DNA from 2 places in the Bradyrhizobium sp. 482_C4_N1_8 genome. Region 2 is predicted to be linked to the other one. Evidence: riboswitches for the same ligand, from Rfam matches in the RefSeq annotation. Region 2 holds a riboswitch; the other holds the start of a gene.
What was found. A riboswitch is a leader RNA that binds a small molecule or an ion and turns the genes downstream of it on or off. The one in region 2 is predicted to bind cobalamin.
Positions count from the first base shown of each region.

Region 1: another riboswitch for cobalamin. It lies ahead of AB7Z56_RS30225 (TonB-dependent receptor); the one in region 2 lies ahead of AB7Z56_RS20970 (ribonucleoside-diphosphate reductase subunit alpha).

Region 1 covers NZ_CP197231.1:6,298,798-6,306,788, forward strand. Annotated here, with positions in the region: gene hydA (dihydropyrimidinase) at 1-396, opposite strand, end outside; gene AB7Z56_RS30215 (maleate cis-trans isomerase family protein) at 408-1,148, opposite strand; gene AB7Z56_RS30220 (PepSY domain-containing protein) at 1,270-2,691, opposite strand; gene AB7Z56_RS30225 (TonB-dependent receptor) at 2,704-5,076, opposite strand; cobalamin riboswitch at 5,194-5,395, opposite strand; gene AB7Z56_RS30230 (histidine phosphatase family protein) at 5,467-6,039, shown strand; gene cobT (nicotinate-nucleotide--dimethylbenzimidazole phosphoribosyltransferase) at 6,046-7,098, opposite strand; gene cobF (precorrin-6A synthase (deacetylating)) at 7,109-7,858, opposite strand; gene AB7Z56_RS30245 (energy-coupling factor ABC transporter permease) at 7,907-7,991, opposite strand, start outside.
Region 2 covers NZ_CP197231.1:4,387,926-4,395,916, reverse strand. Annotated here, with positions in the region: gene AB7Z56_RS20980 (GNAT family N-acetyltransferase) at 1-316, opposite strand, end outside; gene AB7Z56_RS20975 (ribonucleotide-diphosphate reductase subunit beta) at 392-1,546, opposite strand; gene AB7Z56_RS20970 (ribonucleoside-diphosphate reductase subunit alpha) at 1,557-4,460, opposite strand; cobalamin riboswitch at 4,583-4,800, opposite strand; gene AB7Z56_RS20965 (hypothetical protein) at 4,914-5,492, opposite strand; gene AB7Z56_RS20960 (DUF6925 family protein) at 5,554-6,564, opposite strand; gene AB7Z56_RS20955 (TonB-dependent receptor plug domain-containing protein) at 6,598-7,991, opposite strand, start outside.

The DNA of each region.
Region 1 (7,991 bases), 1.9 Mb from region 2:
GGGGTCGGAGATGATGAGGTGGAAGGCGGTATCGATGTAGCATTCGCCCTCGGCGAGCTTGCGGTAGTTCTCGACGCAGGTGCGCAGCGACGTCCCCTTCTCCTGGAGCGCGAAGGGCAGCACCATGGTGTTGCCGCCGGCCGCCGCCGCGCGCGTTGCCGAAGCAAAATCGTCGGCCATCACGACGTCGGGTCCGGAGGCCTGGGAGATGTGGACGTGGCTGTCGATCCCGCCCGGCAGCGCCAGCAGACCCGTCGCGTCGATCTCGCGCGCCGCACCTTCAATGCGGTCGGCGATGCTGACGATGCGCCCGTCGCGAATGCCGATATCGGCGCGAAACTCGTCGCTGGCCGTCACGATGGTGCCGCCGCGAATGGCGAGATCGAGCTGCGTCACAGGTGTCTCCGTCACTTGATGATCGCTGATGTCTGGAAGATCCGGCCCCACGCCGCAAGGGCCGCGATGTCGCCACCGGCGAGCTCGAGCGTCCGCCACAGCGTGACCGCGACCGAGTCCAGCACGGCGATGCCCAACTCCCGTTCGAGTGCGGCAGCCAGCGCGGCGCCGTCGAGATTGGTGCAGAGAATGACGACGGCATCGGCACCGTCCGCCGCGACCGCGCGGATCATGTCGGCGATCGTCGCGGGCGTGACCTCACCGAAGGAAAAATTATCGCGCAGGCCGAGATGCCGCTCGGCGTGAGGGGCGATCCCCTCCTCGGCCCAGCCATCGCCGATCCGCCGTTGCACGTCGTCCGTATAGGGTGAGACCAGGCCGACACGTCCGGCGCCGAGCGCGCGGACCGCGTCGATGCAGGCGAGCGTGGAGGTCGTCGCCGGGACATGGGTCCGCGCCGCGATCGCTTCGCACAGGCTCCGATCGCGGTCGATACCGAGCCAGCTTGCCGATGTGCCGTTCCAGGCAATGGCATCGACCTTGGCGTCCGCCAACAGATCCGCCACCGGCAGCATCACCGAGGCATCGAACTGGTTCAGCGCCGCGGCATCGAGCGCGATCTCGGTAACGCGGAAGCGCGAAAAATGAGCGGTGACGCCGGCCACGCCATGCAGCATGGAATTGGTGACGGGCTCCAGCACCGAGTTTGACGACGGGGTCATCATGCCGAGGCGCTTGCGCTGAATTGACATCGATCACGATCGCCCCATTGAGAGAGCGCACCGCTGCGCCCCCTCGGACGATCATCCGCGCCTGCCATCGCCCGCGCAACCCGCAATTTGCATGGCGCATATGATTTGCTCGATACGCAGCTCAAGCCGCGAACGTCGACCGCAAGCGCCGCCAGCCGATCACGATGCCGGTGACGGAAAATGCCAGCCCGAGCAAGCAGAGCCCGACGACCATGATATCGCGCAGACGCGGATGCGCCATGAGAACGGGAAAATCGAGCGTGTGAAGCGCGCCATAGAACCAGCGATAGGCCCGCCGCGAGGCATCCAGTCTTTGCAGCACGCGGCCGTCGGCACCGTCGATGTCGAACCAGAGGTCGCCGCATCGGGAGCGATAGACGGGCGCTCCGGGGACAGCCGAGTGCGCGGGATAGTCGTCATTGTCGGCAAGAACGGACGGGGCGCCACAGTCCGGCGCAAGGCGCGTCGTCAGGTCATGGACATCCTTCTCGCCGAGGAATGCCACCGGCCCGCTGCGGCTCGCCTCCGCCGTTTTGGTCAAGGTCTGACTGGCGAGGCCGATCCGGTCGCGCCGGTAGACGACACCGCTGACGGCGAACCATTCGACTTCGCGAGCCGACGGCTGACCGACCGGAGAGGCCGTCGTCCAGTCAGGCGTGGCATACACCACGCCCGCTTCGGTCGGGGTCAGCTCCCCACGCGAGAACAGCCGGCCGTGATCCATCGAGAGCCAGCCACTGAAACTCCAGGTCAGCACGAAAACGGTCGCGACGAGACCAATGATGTGATGCAGTGCGTGCCACCCGCGATAAGGCGACGAGACCCGACGCCCTCGAATCCTGATCCTGGTAATTCCGAGCACCGCGCCGAGCGTCGCGGCGATAAAAGCCACCAGCGACAATGTCGAGACCACCTGATCCCAAAGGGACCAGTTGCTCCTCAGGACCGTCGGATAGATCCAGTGCAGGACGCTGCCGGCCCAATTCCACCCGCGCTCGCTGCGGGTCGTATCCAGCACGACTTCGCCGGTGCGCGAGGAGACATAGGCCTCGGTTCCGGCCGCATCGCCAAGAGCGACGCGCAACAGAGGCCGGTGTCGATCAAAGCCGTTGGGTACGCTCCATTGATCATAATCCGCGCCCGAAATCATCGCCGCCCGCGCGGCATCGAGCCCGCGTTGCCGGGCATGATCCCGCGCGATACCGACCGCGACGTCGGCGGACGTCACCGATGCATCCCGTCCGTCGGAGGCATGGACCGCGCCCACACGCGACCGGTCCGACACGACATAGACCGGCCCGTCGCTCCGCTGGACCAGGCGAACGCGCGTGGCGTCCGCGATCTCGCTCGCGGCGACGGCATCCGCGACCGTAATCCTCACCTCTCCGCGATCAACCGGCGTAAGTCCGGAAAAGCGCTCCGCCTCCGTCAATGACGGAAACGGGACAAAGTGCATCACGATTCCGCTCGCGAACCACATCGCGAACAGCAGGCAGAACGCGATCCCGAGCCAGCGATGCAGCAGCACGATCGCGTTCATCATGTGGTCAGCGCCCTACCATTTGAACGCGGCCGAGAGCTCATAGGTCCTGGGCGCACCGAGCAGGATCTGGTCGGGATAGAACGGATCGCCCCAGATCGCGTAGCGCTTGTCGGTGATGTTGCGCACGCGGAAGCCCAGACGGGCCTGGTCGACCGCGTTGAACACCGTCTTCGGGATGTCGACGAAGGCGTAGACGTCGGCGACGGTGTAGGCCTTCATCGTCACGACGTTGGCATCGGTGTTGTAGCGGTCGCCGACATAGCGGCCCGTGATGCCGAGCTCCACCGGCCAGGGCGTGAAGAACCGGTACGACGCACCGGCATTGGCCACGACACGCGGCACGTTCGGCGGCGTGTTGCCGGAGAACGAACCACCGGCAAAATTGTAGTCGGCATAGCGTGCATCGACATAAGCGATGTTGCCCCAGAGCCGCAGGGGATCGATCGGGCGTACGGCCGCGGCGAGCTCGACGCCCTTCGACTCCTGCCGGCCTGCGATGTTGAGCTGCATGCCGCCGGCCGCTGCATAGACGTTCTTGCGCAGGATGTCGTAGGCCGAGAACGACCACTCCGCCCTGTTGTCCCAGAACAGGTGCTTGACGCCGGTCTCATAGGTGCGCGCGGTGGTCAGGTCGAGCGGCTGGGTCGGGCCGAGCAGGAAGATGTTGTTGGCCGAGATATCGGCGCCGGTCGCATACTGGCTGAAGAAGGTCAGGCCCGGAACGGCCTCCCAAGTGTAGCCGATACGCCCCGTCGTCGGGACCCAGGACGTCGAGAACGGGAAGTTCGCCTTTTCCAGCCCGGCGGAGTCGGTCGAGTTGCGGTCAAGCCCGATATGCTCGACGCGCAGGCCGCCGACCAGCGCGAAGGTTCGCGTGAGCTTCAGCCGGTCCTCGAACGACAGCGCTTCGTTGTCGATGCGCGCGGTCTGTTGCTGCGTCGTGAGCAGGCCGTAAAGGCCACGGTCGGGATTGACGAGCGAGACGTAATCGTCCGGGAAGTTGGCCGCGCCTGGCCTGACGAAATCGAGATAGCTGGACGAAAGTGTCGTGACCAGGCGGTTGTCGAAGCCTGCGATATTAGCGTCCCAAATCAGGTCGGTAATGTTGCCGACAAGGCGTTGGCTATGTGCAACATAGAAGCGCTCGCGATCGACCATGTTCGAGTTGGGCAGGCCCGTACTGGCATTGAAAGCCTCGATCTCGTTGTTGAACCAGGTACGCTCCGCGCCATAGGCATAGGCTTGGCTTTTCAGCGTCAGGTCAGGCGCCAGCTTCAGTTCGAAGCCGCCGCGCAGCCACACCTCTTGTGCCACGTTGCGGTTGTCGAGAACGTTGTAATTGGTGTTGAAGGTACGATCGTCGATCGTGATCGCACCGAGCTTCGTTTTGTTGAAGTTCGAGACGTAATTGCCCGAAACAATGCCGCTCGTCGCATGCGAGCCGCTGAAGGCGATCGGTACCAGCGGTGCGCCCCAATAGGCCTTCGAGCGATCTTCCCGGTACTCGATCGCGCCCCAGATCTTGAGGCTGTCGGAGATGCGGTAATTGAGCTGGCCAGACACATCCAACGTCTTGGTATTGGTGTCGTCGGCAAAGCCATTGAGCGAGGCGCGGCTGATGTCGAAGCGGTAGTCGAGCCCCTGCACGTTAGTGCTGCCGCCCGAGCCGTAATGGACGCCGAACGAGTTGAGCGAATCCCAGGAAAAGTCAGCTTCATTCCGGATCGGCCCGGTGTGTGGCTGCTTCGTGATCAAGTTGATTGCGCCACCGGCGGCACCTTCGCCCGACATCAGCGAGGCCGGACCTTTCAAAAATTCCACGGCTGCGAGATTGGCCGTATCCGTGATCCGCGAGGTCATGTTCTGCGGACCGATCTTGATGCCGTTGTAGAGCATGTTGATCTGGCTGTTGGTGAAGCCACGCATGGAGAAAGCCGCGGGCTCGGCCGGATTGTCGCCGGAGGTGACACCGACCGCGCCCTGCGCAACCTCCGACACGGTGCGATAGCCCTGCTCCCGCATGGTCGCGGCCGAGATGACTTCGACGGTCGCGGGTGTCTCCTGCACGGTCAGGCCGAGGCGCGAGGCGCTCTCGGCAACCACATTGGTGTTGAGCGGCGTCTGCGCCGCCGCGGTCGGCACGACGGGCTTGGCCGCGGCCGATGCGGCCGCTGGCCTGCGCGATGCTGCGCGGCGTGGGCTCTGCGCGTCCCGGGCCGCCGGCTTTGCCGGTTTGCGGGATTGGGCGGGCGACACCTCGACCGGCGGCAGCGGCTCGCGGGCCTGCTGCGCCACGGCGGCAGGCAGATCGAGGGTGGCAAATGACGTAAGCGCGGCGGAAGCGAGCAGGAAGCAACGCGGTCGTACAAGACGAATGGAAGACACAGTTCGGGACCTCGGTGTGACGTCAGTGGCACGTCACCGCGAACCAAGGTCCCATCTTCCGGCTTATGAGCCTTCCGATGAAGCCGAATGTCTGTACTCCCCGACCGACATCTTCGCGTGTGACCACGGCTGACGGCAGGTCTCCTGGCTCGCGGGTCAGTACCTTGCATCGCCTTCCCGGGACCGAGATACCCAGTGGCTCGTGACGCAAGATTCGCCGCTTACAGTTGCGGGGGCAGCCGCGGCATTGGGGACAAAATCCCCGCACCGCATTCCCTTTTCATCCCCACTCGGGGAAACCGTCAAAGCCATCTAGGATTACCGACAAGACAGAGTCAATGTGCCGGTGCGACGTTATTACCACAGCGACCAACTTCCCTGGAGATAGGCATGGAAGGCGAGACCTTCCTCTGGCTGATACGGCATGCGCCCGTCGACGGCGCCAAAGGGACGATCCACGCAGCCGACGCGCCCGCCGATCTCGGCGATCGCGTGCAGCTGGAGGCGTTGCGGCAGAGGCTTCCGCCAGATGCTGCGAGCTTGGCGAGCCCGGCGCGACGTACGGTTGAGACGGCGCGCGCGCTGGGACTCGAACCCGCGTTGGTGCCCGAATTCAGTGAGCAGGATTTTGGCGACTGGACCGGCCTGCGGCATGACGAGCTCGCGGCGACCGGCGGCGAGGCCTATGCGCAGTTCTGGAGCAATCCGGCGCGCGGCCGGCCGCCGGGCGGCGAAAGTTTTGAGGATCAGGTCGCGCGCGTCCGGCTGGGTCTCGCGCAAATCGGCGCCGGCTCAGCAACGCTCGTCGTGCACTCCGGCACGATCCGCGCCGCACTCTGCATTGCTCTGGATCTGACACCACAAGCGGCCCTGCGCTTCGTGATCGATCCGTTGTCACTGACCCGGATCGACCGGCTCGCCACCGGCTGGCGCGTCGTCGCGGTCAATCAGCGCGCGGCTTGAGCTGGATCAGGCCGGGCGATCCGGCACGTTGGCCTGCGCGAAGGTCGCCATGCCGTTGTGAAGGCTGCACGCGAGCCGCACCAGCGGCAGCGCGATGGCGGCACCCGATCCTTCGCCGAGCCTGAGATCGAGGCTGATCAACGGCTGCACGTTCAGCGCGCGCAGCACCAGCCGATGCCCCTGCTCCGCCGATTGATGCGACGGCAGCAGGAATGGCTGGCACGACGGGTTCAGCCGCACCGCCGCCAACGCGGCCACGGATACGATGAAGCCATCGATCAACACGGGAATGCGGGCTTGTGCAGCCGCAATGATGGCGCCGCAGATCGCCGAGATTTCGAGGCCGCCGACGGCGCACAGGATCTTTTCCGGCGAAGCACCTGCAACGCCATGCCGCACGATCGCAGCGTCGATCACGCGCGCCTTGTGCGCACGGCCGGCCGCATCGACGCCGGTACCGCTGCCCGCGATCTCCTCGGCACTGATGCCAAGCAGGCTCGCCGCAATCGCCGCCGACGTCGTGGTATTGCCGATGCCCATCTCGCCGAAGATCAGGAGATCGGGCCTGCCGGCGTCTGCGCGCGCGACTGCGCGCTGACCGGCTTCGAAGGCGAATGCCAGCTCCGTGGGGGTGAGCGCGGCTTCCACGCTGAAGTCGCGCGTGCCGCTGCGCGGCTTGTCGGTGACGATTCCTGCCATCTCCTCCTGTGCCAGCGTACCGGCGTCGACGACCTCAAGGTTTGAGCCAAGCTCACGCGCCAGCACCGAGATCGCGGCACCGCCCGAGGCAAAATTCGCCATCATCGCGATGGTCACTCCTTGCGGATAGGCCGACACGCCCTGCGCGACGATGCCGTGATCGCCGGCGAAGACGATGATCGGCACCCGCGCGGCACGCGGCTGCTCGGTCGCCTGCAGGCCCGCAAGCTCGACCGCAAGCTGCTCCAGCCGGCCGAGCGCGCCAGCCGGCTTCGTCAGTTGCGCCTGACGCGCGAGCGCCGCCTCGCGATGGACAGCGGAGACATCGGGGCATTTCCGGGTGACCCATTCAGGGAGCATGCTGCCTCGCTTACGGCCTGCGCTTGAGAATGTAGCTGTCCATGATCCAGCCGTGCCGCTCGCGCGCATCCTGTCGCGCGGCGATGATGTGCGGGCCGATCTCGGCCAGAACGCCCGACATGACGATCTGATCGGGCATGCCGAGATAAGCGCCCCACCAGATGTGCAGCCCCGCAGGATCGAGCGACTGGAACGCCGTGCCGCCGTCGAGCATCACCACCACGGTATCGACGCCTTGCGGCCAGCCGCCCTCGCGCAAGCGGCGCCCCGTCGTGACGAGGAAGGGTTCGCCGATGTCGTTGAGCGGCAGCGCATGCGCCGCGCACAGCGCCTGGATCGAGGTGATGCCGGGCACAACTTCGATATCAGGCAAGGGATCGAGCCGCCGCGCAATGCGCAGCGAGGAATCGTAGAGCGAAGGATCGCCCCAGATCAGCAGCGCGACCTTGCCATCATCACCGAGATGGCTGGCGATCGTCTGCGACCAGGCCGCGGCCACGGCCTCGTGCCAATCGTCCACGCCCTTGTGATAATCCGCTTCACCGGCATCGCGCACGGGAAGATCGAACTCGGCAATGCGCGTCGTTTGATTGGTGAGCACATCCGCGCAGATCGTCCGCCTGAGATCTGCGAGATCGGACTTCGCCGTCCCCTTGCGCGGGATCAGGATGAGATCGGCCGCGTTGATGGCTTGAACGGCGGCGCGCGTGAGCTGCTCGGGATCGCCGCAACCGATGCCTATCAGGGAGAGCGTGAGCATCGTGAGTGCGAAGGGCGGCCATCACGGCCGCCCGTTCGCTTGTCTCTCTCAAGCCGCGTTATGCAAACGCGGGGTAACGAGGCCGGGCGCGGTGACGCCGCGCAGCGACTTCGCCAGCGCCAGCACACCGAGG
Region 2 (7,991 bases):
GGTGCACGTAGCCCCGCCTGCGGGCTTCGGCGATGATATGACTCAGCAGTGCGCGCCCTACCCCGGTGCCCCGTGCAGCGGGAGCGGCACGCATCGACTTCACCTCGCCATGCGTATGATCCAGCTCCTTCAGCGCACCGAACCCGAGCAGGACATCGTCCTGCCAAGCCGTCCAGAAGGTCACGGTGGCAGCCGAAAGGCCGGTGGCATCGAGAGCGAAGGCGCGCTCGGCCATGACGCTGCGCAGCTCCTCGAGATGATGTGCCAACAAGTCGGCGACATAGGGCGCCGTCGGATCGTCTCGTCGGATCTCCACCTCATCCCCCTGCTGTCGCACGCGTGCCACCGTTTAAGCACAGGTGACACGCCCGCGGCATAGCCATGATCGGTGCTATTCCCAAGTCAGCGCACCACCATTCTGGTATTCGATGACGCGGGTCTCGAAGAAGTTCTTCTCCTTCTTCAGGTCCATTGCCTCGGACATCCACGGGAATGGGTTCTCGACCTCGGCGAACACCGGAGCGAGCCCGATCTGCGCACAGCGGCGGTTGGCGATGAAGTGCATGTACTGCTCGCAGAGCGCGGCATTCAGCCCAAGGAAGCCGCGCGGCATCGTATCGCGTCCGTAGGCGGCCTCCAGCTCGGCTGCGTCGCGGATCATGCCGCGAATCTCGTCCTGGAACGCCGCCGTCCACAGATGCGGGTTCTCGATCTTGATCTGGTTGATCACGTCGATGCCGAAGTTGAGATGGATGCTCTCGTCGCGCAGGATGTATTGATACTGCTCGGCGATGCCGACCATCTTGTTGCGGCGGCCGAGCGACAGGATCTGCGCGAAGCCGGTGTAGAACCACATCCCCTCGAACACGACATAGAAGGCGACGAGATCGCGCAGGAAGGCGCGGTCGCTATCCGGCGTCCCCGTCTGGAACGACGGATCGTCCAGGTGCTGCGTGTGCTTGAGCGCCCAGGCCGCCTTGTCCGTGATCGACGGCACCTCGCGGTACATGTTGAACAGCTCGCCTTCGTCGAGGCCGAGGCTTTCCACGATATACTGGAAGGTGTGGGTGTGCACCGCCTCCTCGAAGGCCTGCCGAAGGAGGTACTGCCGGCACTCCGGATTGGTGAGGTGTCGGTAGATCGCCAGCACGATGTTGTTGGCGACGAGCGATTCAGAGGCTGCGAAGAAGCCGAGATTGCGCTTGATCGCGCGCCGCTCGTCCTCGGTCAGCCCGTCCCGCGACTTCCATAGCGCGATGTCGGCCTGCATCGAGACTTCGGTCGGCATCCAGTGATTGTTGCAGCCTGAGAGATACTTCTCCCAGGCCCATTTGTACTTCAGCGGAAGCAGCTGGTTGACGTCGGCGCGGCAGTTGATCATCCGCTTCTCGTCGACCGAGACGCGGCCGCCGGCGCGATCGATCGCGCCTAAGCCGGTCGGGTCGGCCGGCTCGAGCTTGAGCTGGGTCTGCGGACGCAGTGCGGTGGCGAGACTTGAGACGGCAGGAGCGGCCGCTGTGGTTTCGGTATCGGACCAGTCGAGCATCGTCATCTCCTCACTGGCACGCTTCGCATTCGGGATCGTCGATCCGGCAGGCCTTGATGCCGTCGAGGTCCGGCACCGCAGAGGTCGGTATCATGATCGGCGCGTGCGACACCGCCACAGACGCGGACACCGCATTGAGCTTTCCATCGGTGCCCTTCAACGTCGATTTCTCGACATGCGTGGCGCTGCGCGAGCGCAAATAGTAGGTCGTCTTCAAGCCGCGCCGCCAGGCCAGCCGGTAGAGCGCATCGAGCTTCTTGCCGGAGGGATTGGCGATGTAGATGTTGAGCGACTGCGACTGGTCGATCCATTTCTGCCGGCGCGCGGCCGCCTCGATCAGCCAGGCGCTGTCGATCTCGAAGGCGGTGGCGTAGAGCGCCTTCAGATCGTCAGGAACGCGGTCGATCTGGCCGACGCTGCCGTCGAAATATTTGAGGTCGGAGACCATCACCTCGTCCCAAAGCCCCCTCGCCTTGAGGTCGCGCACCAGGAACTCGTTCACGACCGTGAAGTCGCCGGACATGTTCGATTTCACGAACAGGTTCTGATAGTTCGGCTCGATCGACTGCGAGACGCCGCAGATGTTGGAGATCGTCGCCGTTGGCGCGATCGCCATGACGTTCGAGTTGCGCATGCCGCTGGACGTGACCTTCTTGCGGAGGCGATCCCAGTCGAGTGTTGCGGAGCGATCAACGTCGAGACCACCGCGCGCGTCGGCGAGAAGCTGGATGGAGTCGAGCGGCAAGACGCCCTTCGACCACAGCGAGCCCTCGAAGCTCGGATAGCGTCCGCGCTCCGCGGCAAGATCGGACGACGCTTCGATCGCGTGGAACGAGATTGCCTCCATGCTGGTGTCGGCGAACGTCACGGCCGCGTCGGACGCGGTCGGAATGCGCTGGATCTGAAGCGCTTCCTGAAATCCCATCAGGCCGAGACCGACGGGTCGATGACGCATGTTGGAGCGACGCGCTTCGGGGATCGTGTAGAAATTGATGTCGATGACGTTGTCGAGCATCCGTACTGCTGTCGTCACCGTCCGCTTCAGCTTGGCCTGGTCGACACCATCAGGCCCGACATGGTTGAGCATGTTGACGGAGCCGAGATTGCAGACCGCGACCTCGTCGCCCGAGGTGTTCAGCGTGATCTCGGTGCAGAGGTTCGAGGAATGGATCACGCCCGCGTGGCGTTGCGGCGAACGCAGATTGCAGGGGTCCTTGAAGGTGATCCAGGGATGACCGGTCTCGAACAGCATCGTCAACATGCGACGCCAGAGGTCGCTCGCGCGCACGGTCTTGAAGACGCGCATGCCGCCGGCTTTCGCCTTGGTCTCATAGGCCTCGTAAGCCGTCTTGAACGCCTCGCCGTAGAGACCGTGCAAATCGGGCGTCTCGTCCGGCGAAAACAGCGTCCATTCGCCGTCGATATCGACGCGCTGCATGAACAGGTCCGGCACCCAATTGGCGGTGTTCATGTCGTGGGTGCGGCGGCGGTCGTCGCCGGTGTTCTTGCGCAGGTCAAGGAACTCCTCGATGTCGACGTGCCAGGTTTCCAGATAGGCGCAGACGGCGCCCTTGCGCTTGCCGCCCTGGTTGACGGCAATCGCGGTATCGTTGGCGACCTTCAGGAATGGAATAATGCCCTGGCTCTCGCCGTTGGTGCCCTTGATGTGGGCGCCGAGGCCGCGAACCGGCGTCCAGTCGTTGCCGAGACCGCCGGAATATTTTGCCAGCAGTGCGTTGTCCTTGATCGACTTGAAGATGCCGTCGAGGTCGTCCGAGACTGTTGTGAGAAAACAGGACGACAATTGCGGACGCAGCGTACCCGAATTGAACAGCGTCGGCGTCGAGGCCATGAAGTCGAACGATGACAGCAGATCGTAGAACTCGATCGCCTTGGCCTCTCGGTCGATCTCGCGCACCGCAAGACCCATCGCGACGCGCATGAAGAAAGCTTGCGGCAGTTCGATCCGCTTGCCGCGGACGTGCAGGAAGTAGCGGTCGTACAGCGTCTGGAGGCCGAGGAACTGGAAGTTCAGGTCGCGCTCGGGCTTGAGTGCAGCCGCGATCCGGCCGAGGTCGAAGCGGGCCAGTTCAGGATCGAGCAGTTCGGCAGCGATGCCGGTCTTCACGTAGGCCGGGTAATATTCGGCATAGCGCACAGCCATATCGGCCTGCGAGGCGAAGGTCGGCCCGGCATGGACATAGGACAGCACCTCGCCGCGGAGCTTGTCCAGCAGCAGGCGCGCACTGACATAAGCATAATTCGGCTCCTGCTCGACCAGCGTGCGTGCGGCCATGATCGAGGCCAGCGCCAGTTCGTCCTGGCTGATGCCGTCGTAGAGATTGCGGGTGGTCTCGGTGAGCACGGGTGCCGCGGAGACGCCGTCGAGACCGGCGCAGGCTTCGCCGATAATCAGCGCAAGCCGCTTGGTGTCGAGACCAACGCGCGAACCGTCGGCGAGCGTGACATGAAGTGCCGGCGCGACAGCGGGCGTCGCTTCCGCGGCCGCCTCCTCGGCGCGCTGGCGCGACCGCTCCTCGCGGTACAGCACATAGGCGCGTGCGACCTTGTGGTGCTCGCTCCGCATCAAGGCGAGCTCGACCTGGTCCTGCACATCCTCGATATGGAAGGTGCGTCCCTCGCCTGCCCGCCGCATCAACGCAGCGACGACTTCGGCCGTCAGCTGCTCCACGCTCTCATGGACGCGGCGCGAGGCGACCGCACTGGTGCCTTCGACCGCAAGAAACGCCTTGGTCATGGCGACCGCGATCTTCGCGGAATCGAACGGCGAGACCTTGCCGTTGCGACGGATGATCTGCATGGCCGGCTCGCTCGAAGCAGGCGCAAGCGATTGTGGACGCAAATGAACGATGGGTGCGGAAGCGGTGTCCGCGTCGTGCAGGTTGAGTGACATCAAAGGGCCCCGTGATGCGCGCGTTGTGTTTGAACGGGGCTGTAAGGAAGGACGCTGCAGAAACGCCGGCGGCAGAGTTGCCGGGCGGTGCGTGCAAGCGACCGCCGGACACCCCGCCCGTGGACGTTCAGATCGTCGCGGCAGGTCTCCTGGCTCGCAGGTCGTCGCCCACTTCCCGTCTTCCCGGCGCGAAAGGCACCAGTGACGATTGTTCGGAAGCAGCTCGCTGCTGACAGTTGCGGGGGCAGCGCCGGAATTCCGCGCTCTCGCGCGGTTCACCGGCTTCCCTCTTAGCCACTAAATCTTGCGATCCAGCGGAACCGTGACGCCCACATGTGGTGACATATGCAGCCGGGTGTCAACGATTCGTTGCGGGCCGGAAGCGGTGTTCCCTGTGGAATGCGGGAGTTCCCGCCTGGCTCGCGCAACCCTTGGGATGACGCACATCCAGCATTACGCGTTCCGCATCGCGCGCCCGAACGGATCGACCAGGCGGACGATCTCGCAGGCGGCGACGAGGCCGGCGAGCCAGACGGCGCTGGTCAGCCCGATGCGCGTCACGATGGCCGCAGTGAACGCGCCCTCTCCGCCAAGGAACGGCGTCGCGGCAAGCAGCGCGAGCTCATAGGCGGCGTAGGCGGCGACGAGCGCGATGGCCAGCATCAGCGGCGTGCGGCCCTGCGGCAGCAGGCGGAGAACGGTCGATGCCGCTGCCGTCGACAGCAACGCGGCAGCACCGATGACAAAGCCCCAGGCGATGGTGCTGCCATCGATGGGATAGTGCAGCACGCCAAAGCCGATGGTCTGGTTCACGAGCCAGGCGCCGGTGACGACGAGCAGCGCCGGACGCATCGGCAGCATCGCGGCGGCGACGACGGCGAACGCCGCAAACGGCGTCGCGCAGGCAAGCGCGAAGCTCGCGAGCGCGCATGACACCGTCAGCAGTGCAAAGCAGAACATCGGCGCGAGGCGCGACGCGACCGGATGAAGGCGGAAACGGTCGGCGTGGGGCGGCAGGATGGTGACAGTCATGGAACGATCTCCTTGCGGGATTTGTAGCACATTTTTGCTGAAACGCGGCATCACGTCTGACTCAGTGAAGAGCCTCCATGGGATCTTCAGTCTCGGCTGGATCGCGCCGGTCGTAGGCGGCAAGCCAGGCGGCGAGTGCCGCCGTGTGCGGCTCCTTGGCCGCCAATTGGCGCAAGGCCACGCGAACGGTGGCGCGCGCTGTGCGATCGGGCGGAAGCGTCGCCATCTCAGGTCCCCGCCCCTTCGCGACCGCGTCGACCACGGCCCTCTTGCACACCGTTAGCTCCGGCAGCCCATAGAGCTCGAGCAGCGCCTGGAAGGCTGCGTGATGATCCGGCCGAAAAGCGCGCTTGCGGCCGAGCTGATCGCGGAGCGGATGGGCCGGATAGAGATGCGCGCAGGGGATCCACCCCTCAGGCAGCGGCTCGGTGGCGGCATGGGTGCGGCGATGCGCGAGCAGCTTTGGCAGGACGTGGGTGTGCGGGCCGTCAGGGCTTCGCCCACCCGGCGGCGGGATCGGCTGGAATACCTCGGCGCGCCCGATGCGGCTGATGAAGACGCGGTGCGGATTGGCGGCCAGAATGATCCGCATGGCGTCGCTTTCGGGCGCGAACACGGATTGGCCCGTGCGGCTCCTGAGCGCGGCGACGGCATCGGCATCGCTGACGCGGATGCAGGCGTCGATCTGCAACGTTCCGAGACCAAGGTCGAACAGGATGCCGCTGCGATCCCTCGTCAGGAGCGCCTCGACATCCGGACCGAGCTCGGTCAGCACGGTACGACCACTCATGGCGCTGGCTTCATGCGGAAGACACAGCGCGATGCGGTGGCTCCAGCTCTCCGTGGTCGGCGATTCCGATGCGATCAGGCGCAGATCCGGGTGGGAGACAACGCGTATCCCACCCTTCTGCGTCACGGCGCTGATCCCGTTGCGAGACTGCTCCATATCGAGGGCCTCACCGGGCTCGCGTGTGAACTCGGCAATGGCACCGAACGTGCCGACGCTCCAGCCGGCCTCAGCGTCGGCAAGCTGGCTTGCGATCAGGTCCATGAGCGGATCGGCCGTCGTCATGAGGCTTCTCTCTCTCTCTCTCTCTCTCTCTCGCTATCTGACGTCGTAATTCGCCAGCCGAATGCCGCCATAGACGCCCAGTCCCGGCTGCAGAAAGCCGGTCGGATTTTGATAGTGCACATTGGCGAGATTATCGACCCGGCCAAACACCTTCACCTGGTCGGTGACCAGATATTCGGCCGCCACATTGACGACGGTGTAGGCCGGAGCCAGCAGACGCGGAATGCTGAAGTCGCGGTTGCCATCGACGAAACTCCCGACGTGCAACACGGTTGCGGACAATGTGAGCGGGTCGATCGGATTCCAGATGACATTTGCGCTCCACTTCTCCTTCGGACGCCTCAGCAGCTCCAGTCCCGCCGTTGCATCCACTGCGCGGGTAAAAGTGTAGTCGGCACGAACGCGAAGCCGGTCGGTGATCGCAGCCGCGACGAAGCTCTCCGTGCCCTCCGTGATCGCCTTGCCGATATTGGTGCTGGTGCTCGTGAACGTCACGGGATCGAACGTGCTCTGGATCAGGTCGGTAATGTTGTTACGGAAGTAGGTCGACCCGAAGCGGACACGATCGCCAAACAAGGGTTGCTCGAAGCCGGCGTCGTATCCGACGCTTTCCTCGGGCCTGAGGTTGGGATTTGCAAAGAAGAAGAACGCGGGAAAGCTGACGTAAAGCTGGTTGAGCGTCGGCGCCTTGAACCCCGTGCCGTAGCTTCCCTTGAACTTCGTATCCGTGACCGGCACGATCACGGCAGACGCCAGACGAAAGGTCGGATGCTCTCCAAACCGCTCGTTGTCGTCCTGCCGGACATTGGCCGTGAAGAAGATGCGATCCCGGAACTGGGACTGCAGCTCCATATATCCGGCCTTGTTGACGTTTTGCGCCGAAACCGTCGCCGTTTGCAGTGTTTCGGTCTCATGCTCCGCGCCAATGATGACATTGTTGTTGGGCGCGAGCTGGGTCGTGGTGTGCCAATCATACTTGACGCGGTCGCCGGTCGTGATCGTGGCCATCGCGTCGCCGGGCGAGATGTTGTAGTTCCAGTGATTGGTGTAGTTGACGCCGAAATAGCTTTTCATCCGGTCGTCGAGAGCGGACCAGACCGCCTCCCCGCGCGTGAAGAGCTGGTGCACCGTCTGCGTGCTTTGCGCGGCCGCGGGAAAGCTCGCGGATGTGACGGGATCGAAGGTGTCTCCGGTAAAGCGCAGGGTGGCGTCGGTGTACCGCGCCACGCTATTGAGCGTCAGGTTTTCGCTCAATTCGACGCCAAGCTTCGTCGAATAGGTCATGTTGTCGTAATAGTTGCCGATCGCCTTCTGCCCCGGCGGCAGCAATTCGACCGGCGTCACCGGCACGTCGTTCGCGTGGAAATGCGCGACGTTGAAGGCATAGTTGAAGTGGTCCTGTGAACCGCTCAGACCTGCAGTTTGAT